DNA from 3 places in the Oceanobacillus aidingensis genome. Region 3 is predicted to be linked to each of the others. Evidence: riboswitches for the same ligand, from Rfam matches in the RefSeq annotation. Region 3 holds a riboswitch; each other region holds the start of a gene.
What was found. Region 3 has a riboswitch for preQ1 ahead of ACFO3P_RS11365 (QueT transporter family protein). Riboswitches for the same ligand answer to the same signal wherever they lie in the genome.
Positions count from the first base shown of each region.

Region 1: another riboswitch for preQ1. It lies ahead of queF (preQ(1) synthase); the one in region 3 lies ahead of ACFO3P_RS11365 (QueT transporter family protein).
Region 2: another riboswitch for preQ1. It lies ahead of queC (7-cyano-7-deazaguanine synthase QueC); the one in region 3 lies ahead of ACFO3P_RS11365 (QueT transporter family protein).

Region 1 is NZ_JBHSFT010000010.1:122,605-128,927, reverse strand. Features, by position in the region: gene ACFO3P_RS07345 (alpha/beta fold hydrolase) at 148-954, shown strand; gene murB (UDP-N-acetylmuramate dehydrogenase) at 1,126-2,049, shown strand; PreQ1 riboswitch class I at 2,154-2,200, shown strand; gene queF (preQ(1) synthase) at 2,326-2,823, shown strand; gene ACFO3P_RS07330 (queuosine precursor transporter) at 2,870-3,505, shown strand; gene ehuA (ectoine/hydroxyectoine ABC transporter ATP-binding protein EhuA) at 3,798-4,568, opposite strand; gene ytzI (YtzI protein) at 4,838-5,026, shown strand; gene ACFO3P_RS07315 (right-handed parallel beta-helix repeat-containing protein) at 5,046-6,323, shown strand, end outside.
Region 2 is NZ_JBHSFT010000043.1:38,696-45,018, reverse strand. Features, by position in the region: gene ACFO3P_RS15820 (beta-keto acid cleavage family enzyme) at 1-490, shown strand, start outside; gene ACFO3P_RS15815 (3-hydroxyacyl-CoA dehydrogenase NAD-binding domain-containing protein) at 501-1,469, shown strand; gene ACFO3P_RS15810 (thioesterase family protein) at 1,456-1,929, shown strand; PreQ1 riboswitch class I at 2,181-2,226, shown strand; gene queC (7-cyano-7-deazaguanine synthase QueC) at 2,309-2,977, shown strand; gene queD (6-carboxytetrahydropterin synthase QueD) at 2,977-3,444, shown strand; gene queE (7-carboxy-7-deazaguanine synthase QueE) at 3,437-4,165, shown strand; gene ACFO3P_RS15790 (sulfite exporter TauE/SafE family protein) at 4,277-5,035, opposite strand; gene ACFO3P_RS15785 (DASS family sodium-coupled anion symporter) at 5,754-6,323, opposite strand, start outside.
Region 3 is NZ_JBHSFT010000016.1:29,214-35,536, forward strand. Features, by position in the region: gene ACFO3P_RS11355 (ABC transporter permease) at 1-631, shown strand, start outside; gene ACFO3P_RS11360 (ABC transporter substrate-binding protein) at 649-1,635, shown strand; PreQ1 riboswitch class I at 1,831-1,875, shown strand; gene ACFO3P_RS11365 (QueT transporter family protein) at 1,884-2,366, shown strand; gene ACFO3P_RS11370 (DUF3891 family protein) at 2,496-3,272, shown strand; gene metA (homoserine O-acetyltransferase MetA) at 3,361-4,275, opposite strand; gene ACFO3P_RS11380 (catalase) at 4,621-6,219, shown strand; gene ACFO3P_RS11385 (SRPBCC family protein) at 6,268-6,323, opposite strand, start outside.

The DNA of each region.
Region 1 (6,323 bases), on a different contig from region 3:
TCCTGATAAAAAATATGCCAATGAAGTAAAAAAATAAACACATAAAGTAGAAGAAATGGTGTTCCAGCAAAGGAAGGATGTTATAATAGCTATGTACTTCAGAGCATGAGATGTACTTAGATTTACAACAGAAATTGAGGGAAATAAATGAGAAAGAAGATTGCAGGTATTGTCCTGGGTCTCCTGGTTATCTGCGCCATTGCAACAGGTATTTATTTTTACCAGAACGATGAAACGCAAGCAGAGGAGTATACCGGTGCACCGACGATTTTTATACATGGTTATAAAGGAACGGAGAATTCATTTGGTCATATGCTTGACCGTTTTGAAAATATGTACCAATGGGGAAATAAAGGATTTATCTACTATGTGACAGAGAACGGAGATATTGTCGATTATAACTTAAATAACGGGAGATATGCGCCCATGTTTGTACAGATTGTTTTAGAGGATAATCGTGCAAGCTTTGAGGAAAGTACAGAATGGATTGCGGCAGTGCTTCTTCATCTAAAGGAAAATTATCGAGTGGAGGAAGTTAACCTGGTCGGACATTCTATGGGCGGTATTCTTGCTGTGAAATATACGATGGAATATGCAAGGAATGACTATCCATCTGTTAATAAACTTGTAGCCATCGGCAGTCCATTTGATGGTATTTATAATGAAAGATATTTTGAAATTCATCAAGATGCAGCTGCAGAAGATTTGAAACCCGATTCGCATGCGATAAATATGCTGCAGCAGAATATGTTTCCTGCGGATGTGGATGTTTACAGCATTGCCAGTACAGGTGATTCCGTTGCTGTTCCGGAAAGTGTGAAGGCACTGAGGAGTATGATACCCGAACAAAATTTCAAAGAGACGATTATTGATGACCCGCAGCTGACACACAGTGCCCTGCACGAAAGTATGCAAATTGATAAATTGATTCATAGCTTTTTGTGGCAAGATTAAAGTGAATCAACTACAATGGTATAGGATTGATTTATCAAATGATCTTACTTCAGTTATGCGGAAATGCTCAACTGGAGTAAGATGAATGCCTGTTTTTAACAAAGTAGGAAAAGAATGAGAATATAAAGGTCAAATAGAGAAAAGATTTTGACAAATTAAAGGAATGATAGCATGAATAAATACCATCATCTTTATGATCAATTAATTCAACATACGAAAAAAGAGAATGTATTGATGAATGAGCCGATTAGAGAACATACGTATACGAAATTAGGCGGGGAAGCGGATTTTTACATTACTCCGTCCACTTACGAGGAAGTGCAGGCGATTATTCGCTTTGCTAATCAGGAAAATGTCCCATTTACAATGCTTGGAAATGGTTCTAATCTGATTGTGAAGGATGGCGGCATCCGCGGGATCGTTATGAACCTGCAGCAGCTGTCAGCTATTTGGAGAGAAGAAGATAAAGTTATCTCTCAGAGCGGAGCAAGAATTATTGATGCTTCCCGTTTTGCTTTAAATGAAGAGCTTGCCGGTTTAGAGTTTGCCTGCGGTATTCCAGGTTCCGTCGGCGGAGCGCTATATATGAATGCAGGTGCATATGGCGGAGAAATTAAAGATGCGCTGGAAAGTACGGTAGTTGCGACAAAGGACGGCGAACTGCTGACATTAACAGCAGAGCAATTAGATCTCAGCTATCGCACAAGTAACATCCCGGACAACGGTTATATTGTGTTGGAAGCAACATTCGCGTTAAAGCCCGGGAACAAAGAAGAAATTAAAGAAATGATGGATGATCTTACATATAAAAGAGAATCCAAACAGCCGCTCGAGTACCCGTCTTGCGGCAGTGTGTTCAAACGCCCGCCCGGTTTTTTTGCCGGTAAGCTGATCCAAGACTGTAATCTTCAAGGGAAGCAAATTGGCGGAGCAGAAGTCTCCACAAAGCATGCCGGTTTTATTGTAAATAAACAAAATGCAACGGCTTCCGAATATATTTCCTTAATTCAATTTGTTCAAGCGACGGTAAAAGAGAAATTTGATGTGCAGTTAGAGCGGGAAGTGCGGATTATTGGCGAGGATGTGGAAGGATAGCCTCATGGCACAGGTTCTGGCTGTGATAGAGGATGGCTGGGATAAAAAGAAAATTTGACATGCCTTTTATCTATTCTTATAATATGAAGTGTTATTTTAAACTTCAGGCAGAGGTTCTTAGCTTAAACCCTCTATAAAAAACTAAGGACAACTTGCGATTATCAAGCCGTGTTCCTTGGGAGCACGGCTTTTTCTATGTGAGGAAGTTTTGAACTGCAAGGTAATAGAAAATAACTGATTTCTGTTATCGTAATATATCTAAAGGAGGTGACGAGTATGGCAGGAAGAAGTGAGAAGGATCTTCAAGGAATTGAATTGCTGGGGAATAAAGAAACGAAATATGCGTTTGATTATACACCTGAGATTTTAGAAACATTTGATAATCAGCATCCAAATCGTGATTATTTTGTGAAATTAAACTGTCCGGAATTTACAACGCTTTGTCCGATAACGAATCAGCCGGATTTTGGGACGATTTATATCAGCTATATTCCAGATATCAAAATGGTAGAGAGTAAGTCTTTAAAATTATATTTATTCAGTTTCCGGAATCATGGTGACTTCCATGAGGACTGTGTCAATATTATTATGAACGATTTAATTGAGCTGATGGATCCGCGTTATATTGAAGTAAGAGGAAAGTTTACGCCCCGCGGAGGTATTTCCATCGACCCGTATTGCAATTATGGAAAAGCGGGGACAAAATTTGAAAAGATGGCAGAAAACCGGTTAATGCAGCATGATATGTATCCGGAAAAGATTGATAATCGATAGAGGGAAACTAAGATCCTTGCACCTTTGAAGAGAAGGGAACAGGAGAATGTATATTTATTTCACTGCCGTTTTTGTCGGCCTATTATTATTATCGAATATTTTGTCGGTTAAATTATTTGAAATGGGAAGTATTGTATTGCCCGCTGCAGCGATTGTATATGTGATTACTTATTTGATGACGGATGTCATTGGGGAAGTTTATGGAAAAAAGGCAGCTCGGAGAACGGTCCAGGCTGGTTTTCTCACACAGGTGCTTGCCATGGTATTTATTTATATTTCCATTCAGCTTCCGCCGGCTGCCGATTTCCAATCACAGGCTGCCTTTGAAGAGATTTTTAATGGGAGCTTCCGGATAATTTTAGCAAGCCTGGTTTCTTATTTTGTCAGCCAGCACCTGGATGTTTCCATTTTTCATACGTTAAAACAGCGGCATGGAAGGAAAAAGCTGTGGCTGCGTAATAATTTATCAACGATGACGAGCCAGCTCTTTGATACCGTCCTATTTATTACGATTGCTTTTTGGGGCGTTGTCCCGACATCTGTTTTACTGGGAATGATTGTCTCGCAATATATTTGGAAGTTTACCGTTGCAGCGGTTGATACACCATTTGCGTATCTGCTTGTCCGCTGGGCGCGAAAATATGAAGAAAAACATCAGTCGGAGTTATTGAAAGCTTCCTGATGAAGGAGAGGAAGTTTCATAAATTCTTATTTTGCATAACAGGAAAAAACCAGTCAATCCGGCTGGTTTTTTTAATACATTCGTAATATACGAAATCCTTTGCTCCCCTAAGAGCCTTTTCCTCTTATATTATTGCCTTTACGGAATATTTTTCCTTTAAATTATAAGTGAAACTTCAAAATTAAAATATTGATAGGTAACCCATTTGAACCCGTTTAACCAGAAACATAAAATATCTATAAAAACCTCAGCCGAAGCTAAACATGGCTGGGGAGGATTAAATATTTTTCGCTCACCCTCTAAAACGCTGCAAAAAGGATTGAACACGAGGGTTCTCTGAATGCTCGATGACCTCACTTGCTGCACCTTGCTCTGCGATAACCCCTTCATCTAAAAAGAGTACCTTATCCGCTATATCCAGGGCGAAGTTCATTTCATGCGTGACAAGAACCATCGCCATATCATCATTTTCTGCAATATCACGAATAACATTTAGCACCTCTCCGACCAGCTCCGGGTCAAGTGCAGAGGTAACCTCATCAAATAACATGATTTTAGGACGCATCACAAGGGCACGGGCCATGGCTACCCGCTGTTTTTGTCCGCCTGAAAGCTGACTTGGATAATTATCCAGTTTACTCCCGAGTCCTACACGCTCCAGCATTTCTATCGAGCGCTTTTTTACTTCGTTTTTTACTTCGTTTTTCACATGCATAGGCGCTGTCATACAATTTTCTAAAATCGTCATATGCGGAAATAGATTGAAATGCTGAAATACCATTCCAATCTCACCGCGAATAGAGCGCAGATGATTTTCATTCGCATGCATCCATTTTCCGTTCTTCTCCATTTTCCACAAATTGCGGCCGTCTACGATAATGTCTCCAGATGTTGGCTGCTCTAATGTCATCAGCATCCGGATAATTGTTGTTTTCCCTGATCCGCTTGGACCAATGACAGCGACTTTTTCACCTGGATATATATCTAAATCAATCCCCTTCAATATCTCCACATTCCCAAAGGATTTATGAACATTTTGATAGGTAACGATAGGTTCTGGCATTATTGTATTGCTCCTTTGCACGCATTTTTTATTTCAACTTACTAAAAAAGAAACTTCTATCATAAAGAGATTTCCGAGTGATTCTCCGTGATAAACTTTAATAACATACATACTAGAGTTTATACTAAGTCCCAATATGGTACAAGCAAAGGGGAGTAAGTGGTTTCTTATATTGGAGGCGCAGTAACTTACAGCAAAATAGAAATTAATTGAAAAGGCATGCATAGTTTAATAGGATAGAATATAAGAAAAGATGATGGAGGTATATTATGGGGTCCTATATCGCAGTAATTGCTATTTCGGTCATTGTGGTTGCAATGGTTATTATTTTATCCTTGGTTACATTATCAAAAGGGTATGGCTATAAGCATAAAATAGATCCGCTTCCTGGTGAAGAGGAGAAGAAGAATAGCGACGGTAACGGCAATGAGGAGAATCAGAAAGAAGAAAAGAAATAAGGTTATCTAGGAGAAAGCCATGAAGAGTATGGGATTATTTATGATTGCAGCATGTGCAGCTGCCGGTGTTTTATTTACTGTCTGTTCGCTGTATTCTACAAACCAAGTAATTTATGTAGCAATGGATGGAAACGATCAAAATGAAGGTACATTGGAGTCTCCCTTTCAGACAATTGCTAAAGCCAGCTCGGAAGCGGAGGCGGGCGCTACTGTATATATTCGGGAAGGGACGTATAAGGAGCCGCTGATCGTCCAGCACAGCGGCACGAGGCACAAGCCAATCTCCTTTCAAGCGTTTGAAGGGGAAGAAGTTATTATGGACGGCGAGAGTTTGAATACTGTGGATGGAAACCGTGCACTTGTTGTTCTGGAGGATAAAAATTACATAAATATAGAAGGATTGACTATCCAAAATGTAACGACAGATGCAATGGATGAAACGGTAATGGGGCTTTTCATCAGCGGTTCCAGCAGCCATATTACAGTGAGAGACAACTTTGTCAAAGGAATAAAAACGTGGCATGAGGAAGGGAACGGACACGGGATTGCGGTATATGGTACGGATTCAATGAAAGATATAAATATCATAGATAATATCGTTGAGGATTTAAAGTTAGGTACCAGTGAATCGATTGTGTTAAATGGTGATATTGACGGGTTTACGGTAGATGGAAATAGCGTTCAGTTCAGTGATAATATTGGAATCGATCTGATAGGATATGAAGGTGTTGCCAATAATCCCGCTGCGGATTATGTCCGTAATGGGACGGTCCAAAATAATACAGTCCACCATATTTCCTCTTCTACAAATCTGGCGTACGATGGCGAGTATAGTGCGGCGGCTATTTATGTAGATGGCGGAAAAGATATCCTGATTAAGAAAAATGAATTATATGAGAATGATATAGGTATTGAAGCTACTTCGGAACATGCCGGGAAATATGCGGAAGGTATACAAATTATAGATAATCTGATTTCAAATAATTATTACACTGGAATTGCTATTGGCGGCTATGATGAAGAGAGAGGCGGCACTCGTGATACGCTGATTACGAAGAATATCCTGTATCAAAACGATACGAAAGACTTAGACGGCGGCCAGCTTCTGGTGCAGTATAATGTGCATGATAATGAAATAAAGGAAAATGAATTCACTGCCGGTCCATCGCGTATTTTTATTGCGAATTTCTTTCAGGAAAACAGAGATAATCGTTTGATTGAAAATATTTATTATAGAGAATCAGAAGAAGAAGGCATCTGGATTTGGAAGGGTGAAGAATATCGTTCTTTTTCTGCA
Region 2 (6,323 bases), on a different contig from region 3:
AAACTTTGGCAATCAAGTTTATTTAGGGCCGGAAGACTGGCTTCGGGAGCACGCAAAGCTGATTAAAGAAAGCGGCGTAAAACCCGAAATGGAAGTATTTGATACAGGACATATCCGTCTTGCTAACCAATTAATTTCTGAAGGACTAGTAGAAGGAACACCAATGTATCAATTTTGTCTTGGTATTCCATGGGGCGCTGATGCGGATGCAGAAACAATCGAATATATGAAAAGAAGAGTGGTTGATGGCGCGCATTGGTCAGCCTTTGGTATTGGCCGTATGCAGCTGCCGATTGTGGCACAGGCTGCTTTACTCGGCGGGAATGTCCGGGTCGGTTTAGAAGATAACTTATATTTAGAAAAAGGTGTACTTGGTACAAATGAACAGCTGGTTGATCAAGCTGTCAGCATTTTAAATAGTGTCAAGCTGGAGCCGATGACGGCTGCAGAGGCAAGAGAACATTTAAATCTTAAAAAATTTAATTCCTAAGAGGTGAAATATGGCGCAAAAAACAATGGCAGTTTTAGGAACCGGCGTGATTGGCAATGGCTGGATTGCACGCTTTTTAGCAAATGGTCATAAGGTCAATGCTTTTGATCCGGCTCCTGATGCAAAAGAAAAAACAGAAAAAATGATAGATGCTATTTGGACAACATTAGAAGAATACGGAATAAGCAACGAAGCTGCAAAGGAGAATCTGACCTTCTACAACGAGCTGGAGGAAGCTGTAAAAGAAGCCGATTTGATACAGGAAAATGTTCCAGAGCAGGAAGCCTTGAAGAAAAAGGTATTAGCGCAGGTGGATGCTGCTGCTAAACCGACAGCGATTATCGCTTCAAGTACTTCTGGATACATGCCTTCTGTCCTGCAGGAAGATTGTGTGCATCACCCAGAACGAATCATTGTTGCCCATCCATTTAACCCCGTTTACTTAATTCCATTGGTGGAAATCGCAGGAGGAAAGCAGACAGAGCGCAGTTATATGGAAAAGGCAGAGGAGCTTTATGAAAGCATGCATATGAAGCCGCTTGTGATGAAAGGTGAAATTGACGGCCACATTGGCGACCGGCTTATGGAAGCAATTTGGCGTGAAGGGCTTCATATTGTCAATGATGGCGTAGCGACAACGGAAGAGGTAGATAAAGCCATTGTCTACGGCCCTGGTCTTCGCTGGGCACTGATGGGACCATTTCTAACGCTTCATTTAGCAGGCGGTAAGGACGGGATGCGGCACATGCTTGAACAATTCGGCCCTGCATTGAAGCTGCCTTGGACCCGTTTAGTGGCACCTGAACTGACGGAAGAATTAAGTGAAAAAGTGATTTCAGGGACTGCTGAACAAAGCGGAGAGATTTCTATCGATGACCTTGAACATCGCCGGGACCGTTTCTTGATTAAATTAATGGGGCTTTTAGAGGAAGAAGGCTTCTGGCCGGCAGAAAGGCTGATCTCCTATGACAGAAAGTAAACAAGTATGGAAGGGCAATGTGTTACGTGCGTGGGTAGACTATAACGGACATCTGAACGATGCATACTACGCATTGATTTTCAGTTATAGCCTCGATGCTTTCATGGATGTGATCGGTCTGGATGAAGAAGGACGAAAAGCAAGTGCTTATACCATTTTTACGCTGGAAGCGCATATTAAATATGTAAAAGAGGCGCATGAAAACGAGGAGCTGCTTACAAAGGTCACTGTGTTGAACCGGGATGCAAAGCGTGTGCATCTTTGGTTTGAAATGAAAAACAAAGAAAATGATACTGTGGCAACCAGTGAACAGATGGTGATGGGGATAGATCAGTCATCTGGACGCCCTGCGCCGTTTCCGGAATCTGTTGATGTACGGATTAATCAATTTCCAAGACTGGCAAAAGAAAACTGGCCAGCAGGGGCAAACACGCTTATGGGGATTCGTGAGAAAAAGTAAAATATACAATAGCAGCTGAAAGCAGAATTTCATGCAGTAATCTGTAATGATGCTCCCTTTATCGTGGATAATGAAACGAATAAAGGGAGCTTTTGTAATATTAAAAAGAGAGAAAAAGCAAACACTGCAAAGCCAAACTGGTTGATGAAACGTAATTTCATGTTTGAAAAAAGAAATCAGGATAACATCATCAGGAAATATATGTTATACTGCCAATTGTAAAAGAAATTGAATAAAATCTACGATACAAAGTAGAAGAGGTTCTAGCTAACACCCTCTATAAAAAACTAAGGATACCCATACCGCGCCTTAGGTATGGTTTTTTGCATTTTTCGGGTGTTTAGAATTCTCTTTTTCAAATTGGAAAGGGGATTTTTTTATGGAAAAAAATAATCGAGCAGTTGTTGTATTCAGCGGTGGTCAGGATAGCACCACCTGTTTATTTTGGGCATTAGAAAAGTTTGAGCATGTAGAGTTAGTCACCTTCGACTACAATCAGCGCCACAGCTTAGAAATTGAGGTGGCAAAGGAAATCGCTGGAGATCAGGGATTGAGACATCATATTTTAGACATGTCTTTACTGAATCAATTAGCGCCCAATGCGCTGACCAGGGAGGACATTGAAGTAGAGAATGCAGAGGATGGCGGCATACCGAATACGTTTGTTCCGGGAAGAAATTTACTGTTCCTTTCTTTTGCAACCATTCTAGCCAAGCAAATTGATGCCAAGCATATTATTACGGGAGTTTGTGAAACAGATTTCAGCGGATATCCGGATTGCCGGGATATCTTTACCAAATCATTAAATGTCACCTTAAATCTATCCATGGATGAAGATTTTGTGATTCATACGCCATTAATGTGGCTGGATAAGGCAGAAACATGGGAATTAGCGGATGAACTGCAAGCCTTTGATTATGTCAGAGAACGGACGTTGACCTGTTATAACGGGGTTAGAGGAGCAGGATGCGGAGAATGTCCTGCATGTCAATTACGCCAGCGTGGATTAGACCAATACTTAGTTAGAAGACAGGAGATGAATCAGTAATGTTCGGGTTTCGTATTGTCGAAGAGCTGCAAAAGCTGGATAAAGATATTCATAGAGAAGAATTGGCCTATCACCAAAAACGCGTGATGGTAAGTAAAGAGTTTTCCTTCGATGCAGCGCACCATCTTCATTGTTATGAGGGGAAGTGTAAGAATCTGCATGGACATACGTATCAGGTTGTATTCGGTATCAGCGGTTTTGTAGATAAGGTGGGTTTCGTAATTGATTTTGGTGATATAAAAGAGATTTGGAAGAACAAGATTGAAACATTTTTAGATCACCGTTATTTAAATGAAACATTGCCCAAAATGAACACAACTGCTGAGAATATGGTCGTCTGGATTTTTGAACAAATGGAAGCGGCAATTCAGGAACTCCCTAACCAATGCCAGGTGGAATTTGTTCGGTTATTTGAAACACCGACAAGCTATGCGGAAGCAAGACGGGAGTGGATGAATCATGCGTAAAATACCGGTCTTAGAAATATTCGGCCCTACAATTCAAGGTGAAGGAATGGTAGTCGGAAGAAAAACCATGTTCGTCCGAACTGCTGGATGCGATTACCGATGTGCCTGGTGCGATTCCGCATTTACATGGGACGGAAGCGCCAAAGAAGATATTGTTCAGATGACGAGTGAAGACATTTGGCAGCGGCTGCAAGAAGTAGGAGGAAGCTGCTTTGATCATGTGACGATTTCAGGAGGGAATCCGGCTTTGTTATCTGCTATTGATAATCTGATTGATTTGCTTCAGGAAAAGTCTATTGAGGTTGCACTGGAAACACAGGGAAGCCGCTACCAGGACTGGTTTGTAAAAATTGATGATCTGACCATTTCTCCTAAACCGCCAAGCTCTAAGATGAAAACAAACTGGGAGACGCTAGATGATATCATCCATCAATTGGAAATCAATGATCGATTAGCGCATGCCAGCTTAAAGGTAGTAATTTTTGATAAAGAGGACCTTCGTTATGCAGAAAAAGTGCATCAGCGCTATCCAAAACTGGCTTTTTTTCTGCAAGTTGGAAATGATGATTTAGAGGAAATCGAACCACAGCAATTATCCCGGCATTTATTAAATAAATATGAATGGTTAATTGATCAGGTAGTGGCATCCACAGTGCTGAATCGTGTTCGTGTTCTTCCGCAGGTACATGCATTAGTATGGGGAAATAAGCGGGGCGTATAGTAAGGGAGATTAAAAGCTATTATCCTATTAAAAAGGCAGTAAGAGCTGTCGCCTTTTTGATAGGGTAATCTTTTCTTTCACTTTCTGGCTTTTCTCCGAATGGACAGGAATCTAAATCAATAAAATAATCCCGCCGATTAACGGCACAGCAACCATTGCAATTTTTAATATCATTGGATTCAGACGAGTGGTGAATTTCGCGCCGATATAAGAACCTATAATTGTTCCGATAACTACTTCTGCAAATAATTTCAAATCGAGAAAACCGACAGAATAATAACCGATACCGCCTACCAGTGCGATTGGTATAATAACAAGCATCGTCGTGCCTGCAGATAGCTGAATCGACAAACCAAAGAATACTAGCAACCCGATTTGGATAAACGGCGTTGAGCCAATCCCGAATGCACCTGATAGTAAGCCGGTAATGATGCCGATCCCAGCAGCTGTCATCCAAAATCTGCTTTTCGAGGAACGGTTTTTCTCAGCAAATTTTTGTGTGGCAAACTTGCCAAATCCTGCTGTTACACGAATCCACAGCAATATGGCTGATACAATGAGCATTCCGGCAGTAAAAAATTTCAATTCACTTTCCGGGATAAAGCTTGCCAGCCTGGAACCAAAAAAAGCTCCAACTGCGCCAAATAGCCCAGTTGCCAGCCCGATTTTTACCATGGTATTTCTTTCCCGCAGGTGACTGAGTGTGCCCGATAAGGATGTGAAGACCATTGCAGCCAGAGATGTTCCAAGCGCTGTGTGGATAGGAATACCAAAAACTTCCGTCAATATAGCAATAATAAATCCGGAACCGCCAGCCCCGACAAAACCAAGCAACAATCCAATCACTAACATCGTACATAAAACAATCAAAACAAAAATCCCCTTCTTTTTCTTTACTACATAAGTCATTATAGCATAGCGGGCGAGAAATTTTGGGATGAAGGCACTTGAAGTATATGTTGACAGTCTATTCAAGTTATAGTGAATACAGCTTTTACTATTATCAATATTATATTTTATTGACTCAACTTTCGCACATTAAAAAGTAACTTCATTTCTATAGAAACAGGGGTTGAAACACCCTTGACCAAGAATAAAAGATGAAGTGTAAAGCACCGCTGCGGCGGACCATTTTGCTTTCCGACGTACAGGACGTACTAGTGCAGGCGTTGTCACAACGCCTGCACTTGCACGTCCTGGGACTGCGATTACTCGCCCCATCAAAAACATTTGTGCATCGCAGGGCGAGCTGAAGATCCACTTGAAAAGCGGTTTTCTTATCAAGTTAGCTGAAGCCGCCCCCATGGCAGACTAGGACCGCAACGTCCTGGGGTTGCGATTACTCGTCCCATCGAAAACATTTGTACGTCGGAAAGCGGAGTGGTTGGTTGCAGGAGCTATGCACCATCACCAATTCCAAAAAGGCCGGATATTTAACCAAAATGCAAGTATGATAATGAAGAACACGTTCATCTTGGAATAGCAAAATATATTTGCTTATTCTTAGGTGCGAAAGTTGAGTTACTGAAAAAAGAAAAGCGATATGGAAGCATACATAATTCAGCTTCCATATCGTTTTTTCAGCTCGTTATAACAATCCAACCCACTGCCAATAGGTTGCACTAAACAGAATAATAAGCAAATACCCAATCACAGTAAGCGGCACACCGGATTTGATAAATTGTTTTAAAGTAAATGTACCTGTGCCATAAGCGAGCATATTTTGCGGAGCGCTGACCGGCAATAGGAAGCCAAAACTGATCACAAATTGCATAATCAAGACAAGACCTGGACCATTAAAGGCTGCTGGCTCCATTGATCCGACCAGAGCAATAACGATTGGAATAAAAGCAGATGCCAGACTGGTGGCACTTGCAAAGCCCAAGTGAATCAAAATATTAAATAAAGCAAGTACGGCAATCATCGCAACCAGAGGCAGGGAAGACACCCCGAGTATTTCAAAGGAATTAGAAGAAAGCCAGGTTGCTCCCTCTGTTGCTAACAGAACAATCCCTAATGAAATTCCTGTTGCGAATACAATTAATGTGCCCCAAGGTACTTTTCTTTGCACTTCTTTCCAGGAAAAGATACCGATAACAGGTGTCAGCATGATGGCAACTGCAACAATGGTAACTGTAGTAGAATCTAAGGGATGCAA
Region 3 (6,323 bases):
AGTGAACGGTCTGATTTCCGGGCAAATACTCGGAGCTACAGGAATGACGCTCGGGAGACTGCTGCTCGGTTTTTCCATAGCAGTAATTTTAGGTCTGATTTTTGGGTACTTAATTGCCCGTTATAAATGGGTGGATGATACGCTTGGATTTTTTGTGACTGCGTTACAGTCCATTCCGAGTATTGTCTGGTTCCCTCTGGCTATTGTCTGGTTTGGACTTGGGAATGTAGCCATTTTATTTATTGTGACTATTGGAGCAACCTGGACAATGACAGTAAATGCAAGCACCGGATTTAAAAATGTGCCCAATCTTTATTTAAATGCTGCACGTACATTAGGTTCGTCGGGTACGCATCTTGTGCGAACCGTGATTCTTCCGGCATCCGTACCGCATATTATCTCTGGTCTTCGTGTTGCTTGGGCTTTCGCCTGGCGCGCAATCATGGCTGGGGAGCTTCTCGGTGGAAACGGCGGCCTCGGGTATCTGTTAGATATGGGACGCTCCTTGCAATCAATGGATTTAGTACTCTCTATTATGATTGTGATCGGTATCATCGGTACGATTATGGATAATCAGGTATTTCTTAGAATGGAACGCTCTGTTGCAAGAAAATGGGGCGTTGGAGCTTAATAGAAAGGATGAGGGATATGAAAAAAATATTATTCGGCCTGGGTGCGCTTCTTTTATTAGGAGCGGCAGGCTGTGGTTCAGAAGAAGCTGCCGATGAAATACACATTGGATATTTCCCTAATTTTACACATATTACTACGGTAGTTGCGCTGGAAAATGGTTACTTTGAAGAAGAAATGGGAGAAGAGGTAAATATCGAAACCTCCACATTCCCGGATGGCAGTGCCTTTATGGAGGCTATGTCCACACAGGATATCGACATTGGTACTGTTGGCCCGTCTCCGGCAACAACAACTTATTTAAGAAATCCGGAGCATGAAATCATTGCCGGAGCGGTGAATGGCGGGGCAGTCCTTGCCACTCGTGAAGATTCAGGTATCGAAAGCGTTGAAGATCTTGATGGCATGCGCGTAGCCATCCCGACTATTGGTTCCACGCAGGACATCATGTTGCGAGAAGCATTAGATGATGTCGGTCTGAAAGTAGATGACGAGGGCGGAACCGTAAGCTTGGTACCGCAGGCTCCTGCTGACACATCCACGCTGTTCCTGCAGGGAGACGTCGATGCTGCGGCCACGCAGGAGCCTTGGGGCGTATATTTGGAAAATCAGGCAAACGCCGACATTCTCCTTGATGAAGAAGAATTTGCTTGGGGAACAGAATCAACAACAACTGTTGTTACTGCGCGGAAATCATTTACGGAAAGCAATGAGGAATTAACACAGGCCTATTTACGTGCCCATGCCCGTGCTGTAGAATTTATTGAAGAGAATCAGGAAGAAGCAGTTGAATTATTTGTCAATCACATTGAAAAAACGACAGGCAACGAGTTGGATTACGAGGAAACGCTGGAAGCAAGCGAACGTCTCAATCCAACGTATGAAATCAACGAAGAAGTGCTGCAGCAAATGGCAACAATCAGCTACGAAGCAGGGTATATGCAGTCAGATGAAATTGAAGGATTGGTTAATCGGACATTTTTGGAAGCTGCTCTGGAAGAATAAACTGATAACGACGAACTCCCGGTTTGACAGCCGGGGGTTTGTTTTTAGTTTCGTTTCTTTTCCATGATGTCACTTCATTTATTTTGTCCGCTCCCTGTTAAACTTGTTTTTATGTTTAAAAGCTTCGCGTTTTCCAAATCATTACATATACAAAACGATTGTTTTCCTTCTTCGATACTGGTATGATAGGCTAGGTTCAACGTGGTTCGTAACCATCCCACGCTAAAAAACTAGGAGGAAAACAGGATATGAATATAAGGACACTTGTGATTAACGGGATTATTGCAGCATTGTATGTCGCCGTATCCCTACTGGTCTCCCCAGTTGCATTTGGGGCGATTCAATTTCGAATATCAGAGATGTTTAACCATTTGATTATCTTTGATAAGCGTTACTTTTTCGGCATTACGATTGGTGTATTTGCATCTAATTTATTTTCAATGGCAGGCGGATTGGATCTTTTATTCGGGACAGCACATACCGCCATATCTTTAGGAATTATTATTTTCTTAAAAAAATATATTAAAAACAAGCTGACACTGCTATTTCTAAATACATTGATTTTCAGCTTTAATATGTTTATTATTGCCTTTATGCTAAATATAGCTTTACAATTACCGTTCCTGCTGACATGGCTTACAACCGGAATCAGTGAATTGATTGTTTTACTGATCGGCATTCCGATCTTCTATACTTTATATAAACGGATACATTTTGATAAAATGATATAATACAGAGAAAAAGACGGTGGAGAATGTAATCCATCGTCTTTTTTAAGAATGGAGAAGTAATTTTTTTAATGATATGAAAAGCTTCCTGGGGCTCTTTCGTTCTCCATGCAATCAATCACAAGGAAGGGAATGAGTAAAATGATTATCCGAAATCAGAACGGCCATTTTATTTTTATAACACAGGTAGACCATGCTTCTGTATCTGGAGAAATAGTTAAAAATCTGGCCTCGGGTTATTTCGAGCATACGCCTTATAAAGATTCTGTTATCTATGCAGCTTATCAGCATGACTGCGGCTGGGAGGCCTTTGACAAGCAGCCTTTTTGGAATGATCAGGCAAATCGTCCCTATTCCTTTATCGATTTTCCAGACATACCAAAAACCGTCTTGTACACGCAGGGTATTGAGCAGGTCCAGGAAAAGGACAGGTATGCCGCATTATTATGCAGTGAACATTATAAGCGTTTTCTCGTAACATCCACGCTCCCTGAAGCAAAAGCGTTTGTTCAGCAGGAAGCAGAGCGGCAGGAATGGCTGATCAGCAGGATGGATCATTTTAATCAAGCGACGTTTGAAATGGATTATACGCTTTTACAGTTTTCCGATAATCTATCTCTGTTCGCATGTATGAATGAGCCGGGAGCCGCGGATAAAGACCTTCATCCTTTTTTTAAAAACGGGATATCCGTTTCAAACACCGCATCCTCCTTTCCATCTGCTTTTTCTGTCAGCTGGGAAGATAAGGAGACAATAACCATGGAACCTTTTCCATTCTCAGCAAACTTTCCAATTACTTTGCTGTATAAAAGTATTCCTAAAACAACCATTCAGCAGCAGGGATTGATGAATGCTTATGAGCATGCCTCTGTTTTATCAAAAACGATTAGGATAAACACCAAAAAATAAGGCTGGCAGCTGCTTCAGCCTTATTTTTTGGTGTTTTAAAAAAGGACCAGACGCATCCAGTCCCTTCTCTGCTTCATTCAATCTATTTTTACTCTTCTCCCCATACATAAGGGGTTTCTTGATACACATAATAATTCAGCCAGTTGGAAAACAGCAAGCTGGAGTGACTCTTCCAACGATGCTTCGGCTGTTTTTCCGGATTATTATTGGGATAATAATTTTCCGGCATAGCTGTATCGATTCCTCGTGCATGGTCTCTTTCATATTCTTCCTTCAATGTGTTTGCCATGTATTCTAAATGCCCGGTTGCCATAATATGCTTTCCATCCTTAGAAGCAAGTAAAAAGACTCCTGCGTCATCGGATACAGCAATCAGCTGCAGTTCAGGATGATTTTCGATTTCTTCCAAAGAAACCGTTGTATAGCGGGAATGCGGGGCTAAGAATACTTCATCAAACCCTCTTACCAGGCGTTCTTTTGGTGTTAACACATCATGTTCAAAAATCCCAAAGCATTTTTTCGGAAGCGGATGCTTATCAATGCCATAATGATGATATAAAGCAGCCTGTGCTCCCCAGCAAATATGCAGGGTGGATGTCACATGATCATTCGTCCAGTCCATAATTTCCTGCAGTTCCTCCCAATAATCCACATCGGTAAAAGACAGATGCTCTACCGGGGAGCCCGTAATAATCATACCGTCAAATGTTTTATCCCGTACCTCCTCAAAGGTCTTATAAAAAGTATCCAGATGATTCTGGTTTGTTGTTTTTGATTCATGTGAAGCCATTCGTAAAAAAGAAATGCGCACCTGTAACGGTGTATTTCCTAAATATCTTAACAATTGCGTTTCTGTTTTTTGCTTTTCCGGCATTAAATTAAGAATAAGAATACTAAGCGGACGAATTTCCTGTGCATCCGCGCGCTGTTCATCCATCACAAATATATTTTCCTCTTCCAGAATTTCTTTTGCAGGCAACTCTCTCGGAATTTTAATCGGCATTGTCTGACCTCCACTTTTTAAGCTTAACTTATTTCAAACGTTCTATTATCAATATGGAATATAACCGTACTGAATGTACAGCTTTTCCAAATTATTCGTCTATTTCTATTGTAATAGCTGGCAAGAAAAGTTCAAGTCCTCTCCCTTATTTTCCTTTAGAAAATCAAAAATGAATTGGATTTGAAAACATCAGGAGGAGCATTTTGTTCTTTTTGAAAATAGTCCAAACTCCCTTACGCTGCATTTTTTCCATCTCAGATAATAATCCTCCAAAGATACGATTAATTTTATTTGGATTGGCAATGCTAATGAGAAGAAATTTATAATGGAAATGAGGATAAATCTATGGCTGATAAAGAAAAATCCACGCACCAAACCAACATGGAAAATGATAAAACCTTAACTACCCGTCAAGGGCATCCGGTAACCAACAACCAAAATATCCGGACCGTCGGCAATCGTGGTCCTGGAACGCTGGAAAACTATGATTTCATTGAAAAAATTAGTCATTTTGACCGTGAAAAAGTTCCAGAACGTATTGTTCACGCACGAGGCGCAGGAGCGCACGGCTATTTTGAAACCTATGGAACGGTCGGTGATGATCCGGTTTCCAAGTACACCAGAGCAAAAGTTTTTCAGGATAAAGGGAAGCAGACCCCTGTATTCGTCCGCTTTTCAACAGTGGTACACGGCAATCATTCGCCGGAAACCGTTCGTGATCCGCGTGGTTTTGCAGTCAAATTTTACACAGAGGATGGCAACTGGGATCTGGTCGGCAACAATATAAAAATATTCTTTATTCGTGATGCAATGAAGTTCCCGGATATGATTCACGCTTTCCGTCCAGATCCCGTAACAAATATTCAGGATTCCGAGCGTTTCTTTGATTTTTGTTCCAATTCTCCAGAGTCCTTTCATATGGTGACCTTTATTTACTCCCCATGGGGCATTCCTGCCAACTACCGCATGATGCAGGGATCTGGTGTAAACACCTATAAATGGGTCAATGAAGCAGGTGAAGCAGTGCTGGTCAAATATCATTGGGAGCCGAAGCAAGGGATTAAAAATTTAACCGCCAAAGAAGCAGCGGAAATTCAAGGTGAAAATTTCAACCATGCGACACAGGATTTATATGACAGCATTGAAAATGGAGATTATCCAGAATGGGAGCTGCTGGTGCAAATCATGTCAGACGATGATCACCCGGAGCTTGATTTTGACCCGTTGGATGATACCAAACTATGGCCAGAGGATAAATTCCCATGGCTGCCAGTCGGGAAAATGGTATTAAATAAAAATCCGGAGAATTATTTCACCGAGGTAGAGCAGGCGTCATTCGGCACCGGTGTATTAGTTGACGGACTGGACTTTTCGGACGATAAAATGCTTCAGGGACGGACCTTCTCTTATTCAGACACACAGCGCTATCGTGTCGGAGCGAACTATTTGCAAGTGCCAATCAACGCAGCGAAAAAACGAGTGGCAACCAATCAGGAAGGCGGACAATTACGTCAGGAAAATGATAAAGCCCCGGGACAAAACCCGCATATCAATTACGAGCCGTCTGTACTCGGCGGTCTGGAGGAAGCAGAGCAGACCGGAAAAGAATATAAACCTTTTGTAGAGGGTCATCTTGTACGCGAATCCATTGACCGCAATGATAATACAAAACAGGCAGGCGAAACCTTCCGTCAGTTTGAAGACTGGGAAAAAGATGAATTATTGTCCAATCTGATTGGCGATTTATCGACCTGTGACAAGCGTATTCAAGATAAAATGATTGCACTCGCAGAAGATGCAGATGAAGAATATGGACGCCGCCTGCGAAAAGGATTAGAACAGGCGAAAAAGCATGGCACCAGTCAAAATCCATTAGGAGCAACGGATGCCGAGCAGGCTCCGAAGCACGCAGAAGAGTTAGGACATGACGCCGACCCTTATTAAAATAAAACAACAGTACCTCGACAATTTCAGTTTTGAGGCACTGTTGTTTTATTTCTCTTCATTCAAAAATGGATTAATCTTTTTTTGATATGCTTTATAATGTG